Regions from separate parts of the Virgibacillus sp. 6R genome, predicted to be linked through region 1. Evidence: a T-box and tRNA genes for the amino acid it is inferred to sense, from the RefSeq annotation. Region 1 holds a T-box; the other holds one or more tRNA genes.

What was found. The T-box of region 1 lies ahead of trpS (tryptophan--tRNA ligase). A T-box ahead of a tRNA ligase gene usually reads a tRNA of that ligase, here a tRNA-Trp.
Region 2: it has a tRNA-Trp gene. The T-box ahead of trpS (tryptophan--tRNA ligase) is inferred to sense a tRNA for this amino acid. The anticodon was not compared.

Annotation. Positions count from the first base shown of each region.
Region 1 is NZ_CP017762.1:777,389-781,794, reverse strand. It holds gene BKP57_RS03680 (YjbA family protein) at 51-806, shown strand; gene trpS (tryptophan--tRNA ligase) at 1,318-2,316, opposite strand; T-box leader at 2,372-2,549, opposite strand; gene mnmH (tRNA 2-selenouridine(34) synthase MnmH) at 2,709-3,758, opposite strand; gene selD (selenide, water dikinase SelD) at 3,779-4,406, opposite strand, start outside.
Region 2 is NZ_CP017762.1:1,119,826-1,124,231, reverse strand. It holds rRNA gene BKP57_RS05135 (23S ribosomal RNA) at 1-1,490, shown strand, start outside; rRNA gene rrf (5S ribosomal RNA) at 1,646-1,761, shown strand; tRNA gene BKP57_RS05125 (tRNA-Asn) at 1,785-1,859, shown strand; tRNA gene BKP57_RS05120 (tRNA-Ser) at 1,862-1,953, shown strand; tRNA gene BKP57_RS05115 (tRNA-Glu) at 1,975-2,049, shown strand; tRNA gene BKP57_RS05110 (tRNA-Val) at 2,055-2,130, shown strand; tRNA gene BKP57_RS05105 (tRNA-Met) at 2,213-2,289, shown strand; tRNA gene BKP57_RS05100 (tRNA-Asp) at 2,314-2,390, shown strand; tRNA gene BKP57_RS05095 (tRNA-Phe) at 2,428-2,503, shown strand; tRNA gene BKP57_RS05090 (tRNA-Tyr) at 2,522-2,606, shown strand; tRNA gene BKP57_RS05085 (tRNA-Trp) at 2,619-2,692, shown strand; tRNA gene BKP57_RS05080 (tRNA-His) at 2,703-2,775, shown strand; tRNA gene BKP57_RS05075 (tRNA-Gln) at 2,788-2,862, shown strand; tRNA gene BKP57_RS05070 (tRNA-Gly) at 2,867-2,941, shown strand; tRNA gene BKP57_RS05065 (tRNA-Cys) at 2,956-3,029, shown strand; tRNA gene BKP57_RS05060 (tRNA-Leu) at 3,031-3,115, shown strand; gene BKP57_RS05055 (ISL3 family transposase) at 3,338-4,406, shown strand, end outside.

The DNA.
Region 1 (4,406 bases):
TGATGGTCATAATGTATGTTAAGTTCAGATTGAAAAGTGAGGGTTGTTTTATGCTATACATGCATGATGTTTGGGTAAATTGGTTTGAGGGAGAAGAAAATGGCTATAACGTCTGTTATTTTCACGAATGGCGTAAAGAGGATGGTATTGAACTACTAGATCAGGTACCGTTGTTATACATAACAGAGGAATTGTTTTTTTATATTGAAAATGATATGCAAGAGCTCCCAAAACCATTATTAGACGCGATTTATAAACGTGCTTATATGCGGAAAGGGCAGGAAAGAACTGTTCTCGAATATGCTAGTGTTATAACAGATGGGAATAATACCCTTGTATTTGATACGATTGGATATCGAATTCCGGTGCGGAAAAGTAGACTAATTCCTAGACAGGAACAACTTGTCTATGACATGATTAAAAACGCAAAAGTGCAGTCGTACAAATATGTCGCTAAAAATTATAAGAAAGAATATCACATGCTATCTATGCCACCGGAACTTATTTTCGGGTTAACTAGAAGAGAACGTCAGTTGAAACAATTACTTATGATAGGGTTAGATCAGTTGCGAACAACGAATCATTTAGAAGAATTACGTTATTGGTTAACTGAATGGGACCCGAAGCGTTACCCGTATATTCGGTTTATGGATGAAGATGCAGTTTGGACTGCATTATATGAAGGTGTAAAAGAAGGATGGAGTTATAGACATGAGGATTTATGCCGCAAGCTCATTAAAGGACAACCTTTCTTGGAGAAGATGTGGGAAATAGAAAATGGACAAGAACAAAATGCCTCACAGTAATGGGGTACACGAAAAAGCGGGTGAACTGTTTATATAGCTTCGCCCGCTTTTTTAATTACTACTCCGTGTAATGGCGCACTAAGAGGACCTTCCACTCTTACATGGTAAAACCCGACTGATAAGCAAGGGACCACCACAAGTCAAGTGTCCGATTCTGTTCAAAGACCTTTAGTTTGGGGTACTAACCATCAGTGAATATTTTTATCGCGTATTTAAAGTGCTGTAAGACTCCCACTTCAGGCAGTTGGGTAAATAGTATAACAACAAGTCTAAGGGGGAGATAACAGCACTTAAATGCCCTGTTTCGTATTGAGGCCTTTAGGTCATTTCCTTGGGCTTCTAACAAGCCGTGGGGGATGAGTGAAAACCCCGCTGATTGAAGAATCCCTTTATCTATCACACTGATTTAAAGTTCTTACTTTATGCCAATTACGAAGTCTATCGTGTACTTTTCGAAACGAATAAGTTCATACGCTTAAAAATAGCTGGATTGTTTAGCTACCGGAACTAGCTATTTTTTCTTTTTTACTCTTCCTAAGCCCATCGCTTTTTTTGCTTTCACAACAGTACGATTAGCAATGATGGAAGCTTTTTCGGCTCCTGCATCTAAAATGGTGTCCAATTGGTCAGATTCCAATAAGGAATAATATTTGTCTTGGATTGGTTTTAACACATCGATTATTGCATTAGCTGTCCCTTGTTTAAATTCGCCATAACCTTTTCCTGCATATTTTTCTTCCAGTGCTTCGATTGTTTCGCCGGAGCAAATGGAATGGATAGACAACAGATTAGATACCCCTGGCTTGTTTTCTTTATCGTATTTCACTATTCCTTCTGAATCAGTTACTGCACTCTTTATTTTCTTTTCAATCCGTTTCGGTTCATCGAGCATAGATATAAATCCTTTTTCATTTTCGTCCGATTTACTCATTTTCTTTATCGGATTTTGCAAGGACATAATTCGAGCGCCAACCTTTGGAATACTCACTTCAGGCACAGTAAAGATATCATTATATTTATTGTTGAATCGTTGTGCCAAATTTCTCGTTAATTCTAAATGTTGCTTTTGATCTTCTCCAACAGGAACAATATCTGCTTGATATAATAAAATATCAGCTGCCATCAGGACAGGATAGGTCAATAAGTTTGCAGGAATGGCAGTTTCTCTATCCGCAGACTTATCTTTAAATTGCGTCATTCGCTCTAATTCCCCCATATAGCTAATCGATTGCAACATCCATCCAAGTTGCGTATGGGCAGGTACTTCTGATTGAATAAATAAGATTGATTTTTTTGGATCAATCCCAGCTGCTAAATATAAGGCTGCAAGCGATCGAATGTTATTTCGAAGTTTTAATCGATCTTGCGGAACGGTAATAGCATGTTCGTCAACAATGCAAAAATAACATGTGTTGTCATCTTGAAGCTCCGTAAAGTGTTTTAGTGCCCCAAGGTAATTTCCCAATGTTAATGTACCACTAGGTTGAATTCCTGAAAAAATCGTTGCCATCTTGTTCACTCCTATGTTAGTTTTTTCCATACAAAAAAGTTCAATCATTCCCTATAATAGGGACGATTGAACCGCGGTGCCACCCTTAATTATTCTACATTTTATGTAGAATCACTTGAAAGTTCATTAGCTCGAAAGCCCAATTCCAATTTACCTTGATGCTTATTTCCACCAACCATAAGCTCTCTAAAAATCAGCGGGCAATTGTACTTTATCTTTGTCATCGCTAGTAATATTGAGTTTTTATTATTATATAAATCTTAGTTGGAAATTGCAAGTAGCACGGATTATATCTTGATCGTGCTTCGACATGTCGTTTAACTATATATATGGAATGAAGACATTGTCTCCTGTAAACTGGAAATAGCTTTCGTGAAAGTCAAAGCTAGATGTTATGCGATGCGATAACTTCTGTCGATCTGTTCTTTTAGTAAACGATAGGCCCTCGCCTCGGTAATATCCTTTGCTTTAATTATAATTTTTTTCTCATTTGGAATTTGTTTCGTTGTATAGTCGTATAAAGGGTCATAATAATATTCTAGCAATAGCCTAACAGCAATATCGTAACGTCCTAACTTTAAATCCTCTTCAATGGTTTTAGCGATCGGTGTGTGGATCCGCTTCTTTATACGTCTAAAAGCCTCAAGACATGCTTTTTCGTGCTTCCAAGGCTGGTATTCATTTATAATTTCCTTCGTTCGTTGTTCAATAGGAACTTCAATAATAAATTGCATGCCTTGTGCTTTCTTTGCTAATAGAAAGTCAGGTAACAGTACGCGTCCAATTCGTTTACTTTCACCTTCAACGAGTATAACAGGTGATTGCTTGAACAATTCAATTTGTTCTATAAGCAGTGCATCAAATGTTTTTTGGTTATGTGGTTGTAAGCCAATTTGACCAAATATGGAACCACGGTGGTTAGCCATTCCTTCCAGATCAATGACGGGGTAATTTTCCTGTGCTAACTTTTTAAGCATTTTTGTTTTCCCTGAGCCTGTATGGCCATTTAGCACCAATGCCTTGGCATTCCACTCTAGGTTTTCCATCGTTTGCACAACCCAATTCCGATAGCAGCGGTAGCCGCCTTTCAAGCGATGAACATGAATCCCCATTAAATCTAAAACAGTAGCCGATGTTTTACTGCGCATACCGCCACGCCAACAAAACACCACCTTTTTACCTTCTATCTTAGAAAAACGCTTTACAAAATCGGGGAGCTTGGCAGAAATAATTTGTAATCCTCGTTCCTTAGCAGTTTCCGGGCTCACTTGCTTATATAATGTACCAATCTCTGCTCTTTCTACATCGTTAAAAAATGGAATATTAATACTACCGGGAATAGTGGCGTTGTTATACTCGGAAGGAGATCGTACGTCAATAAGCGCTAGTTTCTCTGTTCGCATGATTGACCGTAATTCTTCGATAGTCATATCTTGAAACAATGTTTTGCCACCTCTTTCCATTACTCCTGTACGTAAATATGCGCCTTCGTATCTTCTGTAGCCTCGCCAATAATTGCAGCGGGTATACCAGCTGTTTGTAAATTAGCAAGCAACTGATCTGCCTCGTCGTCTCCTACAGCCATTAGCAGACCGCCAGAGGTAACAGCATCACATAAAATCCATTGATCTATTTGGTCCATGCTATTTGGAAAAGTCACCTTTCCTTGCACATGTTGAAAATTGTTCTTTGTTCCCCCAGGGACCGCGCCTAATGCTGCGAGCTCTTTAACTCTAGGCAATTTAGGAACTAGATGGTCATAAATATTTAGGCTGATCTCACTAGCAACTGCCATTTCGGTAGCATGTCCCAACAATCCAAAGCCAGTGACGTCTGTACATGCATGAACATGATAATGCTGCATGATATCAGCGGCTGTTTTATTTAAAGTAGCCATTACTTCAGTGACATGCTTGGTTTCGGCATCTGTAAGTAAATTTCGCTTAATCGATGTCGTTAAGACACCTACACCAATTGGTTTTGTCAGGATTAGTTTATCATTTGGCTGTACCTCGCTGTTTGTTCGTACTTTGTCAGGATGTACGATCCCGGTTACGGCGAGACCGAATTTGGGTTCCTTGTCATCAATG
Region 2 (4,406 bases), 340 kb from region 1:
GATATTCCTGTACCACCTCATGAACGTTTGAACGATGGGGGGACGCAGTAGGATAAGGAATGCGCACGGATGGATGTGTGCGCCCAAGCAGTGAGAAAGTCGGATAGGCAAATCCGTCCGATAATTTCAAGCTGTGACGGGGAGGGAAATAGAGTACCGAAGTTCCGGATTTCACACTGCCAAGAAAAGCCTCTAGTAAGTTCATAGGTGCCCGTACCGCAAACCGACACAGGTAGGCGAGGAGAGAATCCTAAGGTGAGCGGGAGAACTCTCGTTAAGGAACTCGGCAAAATGACCCCGTAACTTCGGGAGAAGGGGTGCTCCTTTAAGGAGGAGCCGCAGTGAATAGGCCCAAGCGACTGTTTAGCAAAAACACAGGTCTCTGCGAAGCCGAAAGGCGAAGTATAGGGGCTGACACCTGCCCGGTGCTGGAAGGTTAAGGGGAAACGTTAGTGCTTCGGCACGAAGCGTAGAACCGAAGCCCCAGTAAACGGCGGCCGTAACTATAACGGTCCTAAGGTAGCGAAATTCCTTGTCGGGTAAGTTCCGACCCGCACGAAAGGTGCAACGACTTGGGCACTGTCTCAACGAGAGACCCGGTGAAATTATACTATGCGTGAAGATGCGCATTACCCGCGACAGGACGGAAAGACCCCGTGGAGCTTTACTGTAGCCTGATATTGAATGTTGGTACAGCTTGTACAGGATAGGTGGGAGCCATCGAAGCGTGAGCGCTAGCTTACGTGGAGGCAACCGTGGGATACCACCCTGGCTGTACGAACCTTCTAACCCAGGGCCGTGATCCGGTCCGGAGACAGTGTCAGGCGGGCAGTTTGACTGGGGCGGTCGCCTCCCAAAAGGTAACGGAGGCGCCCAAAGGTTCCCTCAGAATGGTTGGAAATCATTCGCAGAGTGTAAAGGCAGAAGGGAGCTTGACTGCGAGACCTACAAGTCGAGCAGGGACGAAAGTCGGGCTTAGTGATCCGGTGGTTCCGCATGGAAGGGCCATCGCTCAACGGATAAAAGCTACCCCGGGGATAACAGGCTTATCTCCCCCAAGAGTTCACATCGACGGGGAGGTTTGGCACCTCGATGTCGGCTCATCGCATCCTGGGGCTGTAGTCGGTCCCAAGGGTTGGGCTGTTCGCCCATTAAAGCGGTACGCGAGCTGGGTTCAGAACGTCGTGAGACAGTTCGGTCCCTATCCGTCGTGGGCGCAGGAGGTTTGAGAGGAGCTGTCCTTAGTACGAGAGGACCGGGATGGACACACCGCTGGTGTACCAGTTGTTCCGCCAGGAGCATAGCTGGGTAGCTACGTGTGGCAGGGATAAGTGCTGAAAGCATCTAAGCATGAAGCCCCCCTCAAGATGAGACTTCCCATCACTAAAAGTGAGTAAGATCCCTCAGAGATGATGAGGTTGATAGGTCCGAGGTGGAAGCGTGGTGACACGTGTAGCTGACGGATACTAATCGATCGAGGACTTAACTAACCATTTTGGAAGATGAATCGTTGGATGATCTCTTATTTAGTTTTTGAGGTATAAATCAGGAATCGATTTTTTTCAACAAAAACCTTGATTTTTTCTCGAAAACGCTTATAATAAGATTTGTGCCTATTTTTTAGCACACAACGACAGAAACTTTGTCTGGTAGTAATGGCGGAGAGGTCACACCTGTTCCCATGCCGAACACAGAAGTTAAGCTCTCCAGCGCCGATGGTAGTTGGGGCTTTGCCCCTGCAAGAGTAGGACGCCGCCAGGCATTGTAATTCTAATTGGTATCATTCCACAGTAGCTCAGTGGTAGAGCAATCGGCTGTTAACCGATCGGTCGTAGGTTCGAATCCTACCTGTGGAGCCAATGGAGAGCTGTCCGAGTGGCCGAAGGAGCACGATTGGAAATCGTGTAGGCCGTTACCGCGGCCTCGAGGGTTCGAATCCCTCGCTCTCCGCCACTATCATATAAATTTCATATTGGCCCGTTGGTCAAGCGGTTAAGACACCGCCCTTTCACGGCGGTAACACGGGTTCGAATCCCGTACGGGTCACCATTTCAGGAGGATTAGCTCAGCTGGGAGAGCACTTGCCTTACAAGCAAGGGGTCGCAGGTTCGAGCCCTGCATCCTCCACCAGTACGAATAGTCTAAAACGCTTGAAAATTCATTTTGTATCTTATATACTGTCTTATAGGCGGTTTAGTGGATATAATTATATCGCGGGGTGGAGCAGTCTGGTAGCTCGTTGGGCTCATAACCCAAAGGTCGTAGGTTCAAATCCTGCCCCCGCAACCAATATTATTATAAGATAGATGTTTTGGTCCGGTAGTTCAGTTGGTTAGAATGCCTGCCTGTCACGCAGGAGGTCGCGGGTTCGAGTCCCGTCCGGACCGCCACTTTAAAATGAGTTTGACTTTTATACATAAAACAAATGGCTCGATAGCTCAGTCGGTAGAGCAAGGGACTGAAAATCCCTGTGTCGGCGGTTCGATTCCGTCTCGAGCCACCATTTTTGTTTCAACATAGTGGAGGGGTAGCGAAGTGGCTAAACGCGGCGGACTGTAAATCCGCTCCCTCAGGGTTCGGGAGTTCGAATCTCTCCCCCTCCACCATTTTTTGCATATAGGGGTATAGTTTAATGGTAAAACGAAGGTCTCCAAAACCTTTGATGTGGGTTCGATTCCTACTACCCCTGCCAAATAAATATGGCGGCCGTGGCGAAGTGGTTAACGCACCGGATTGTGGCTCCGGCATACGTGGGTTCGATCCCCACCGGTCGCCCTTTTTGTATATTGGGCCATAGCCAAGCGGTAAGGCATCGGGTTTTGATCCCGTGTACCCTAGGTTCGAATCCTAGTGGCCCAGCCATTAAGCGGAAGTAGTTCAGTGGTAGAACACCACCTTGCCAAGGTGGGGGTCGCGGGTTCGAATCCCGTCTTCCGCTCCAATTTTATATTTAATGGCGGTATAGCCAAGTGGTAAGGCAGAGGTCTGCAAAACCTTTATCACCGGTTCAAATCCGGTTACCGCCTCCATGCCGGTGTGGCGGAATTGGCAGACGCGCGGGACTCAAAATCCCGTTCCCTTTTTGGGAGTGTCGGTTCGACCCCGACCACCGGTATCATTAACGTTGATATGACGACGTTCTAACGGAATTTATTCGTTAGGATGTCGTCTTTTGCGTTGTATTTAACGTAGAACGTGCGAAATTTAGGGCTCTATACTAAATGTGGTGGTACTCCTTATTGTGCCAATGCACAGAAAGATGCAAAAAAATACACTCACTCCCCTCTCTTTTGATAACCTTGAGTTGCAGACACAAAAGGTAAAGGAGAGGGAAAGAGTGCAATATCATCTTATCATAGATTTATTGGGGATAAAAGATAAACAAGTAGAAGTATGGGATATAAAAGAAGAACCCGCGACATGGTTGGTAGAGCTTTATACGAAGGTTAAAAAGCAAACATGTCCATCCTGTAAAGCGAAAACAAAGCGAGTGCACAGCTACCGAAAACAGTTGATTCAAGGGCCAAATCTATCCCATACATCCGTGAAAATTTCTCTGCGAAAAAGAAGATATCTATGTACCCATTGCCACCATACCTTTTATGAACATTTACAAATGGTGGATCGGTATCAAAGGTGCACCAATTCGTTACAAATGAGCGCACGAACTTACTCGGCAATCGGTTCATTTACGGATGCAGCCCGTTTATCTGGTATGACAACGAATCGATTAATCCGTTTGTTTGATCGTCATCCCCTGCAAACAAAGAAGGTTCTACCACGTGCTATAGCTATTGATGAGTTTAAAGGAGATGCAGGAGGAGAGAGGTTTCAAACAGTCATTGCAGATGTGGAGAACAAAGAAATCATCGATATTTTACCGGACAGAAAAGTAGATACCATAAAAGAGTATTTACAATCCCGTGATACGAGTAAAGTCCAAATAGTTGTTATGGATTTGTCAAAATCCTTTAAACAAGCTGTACAAAAAGCATTAGGCAATCCATTGATTATTGCCGATCGATTTCACTATATGAGGCAAGTATATTGGGCACTGGATGAAGTACGCCGAGAAGTTCAGAGGGATTTGGATAAAAAGCCACGTATCCAGATGAAACGTAGTAAAAAACTGTTATGGAAATCGGTATATAAACTGGATGAAGAAGAGTCAGAAAAGGTACAAAAGCTTCTTGATATTGATCCCAGATTACAAAAAGCATATGAACTTAAGAATAAGTTAGATCAATGGTTTAAGGAAAGCGATAAAGATACAGCTAAAGCTGGATTAGAAGCATGTATGCAGACATTAAAAGAATCAGGTATGGATTCATTTCAACGCGTTTATTATACGTTTCAGCGATGGAAAACAGAAATCCTTCCATCATTGATGTATCCCCCTTTTAACA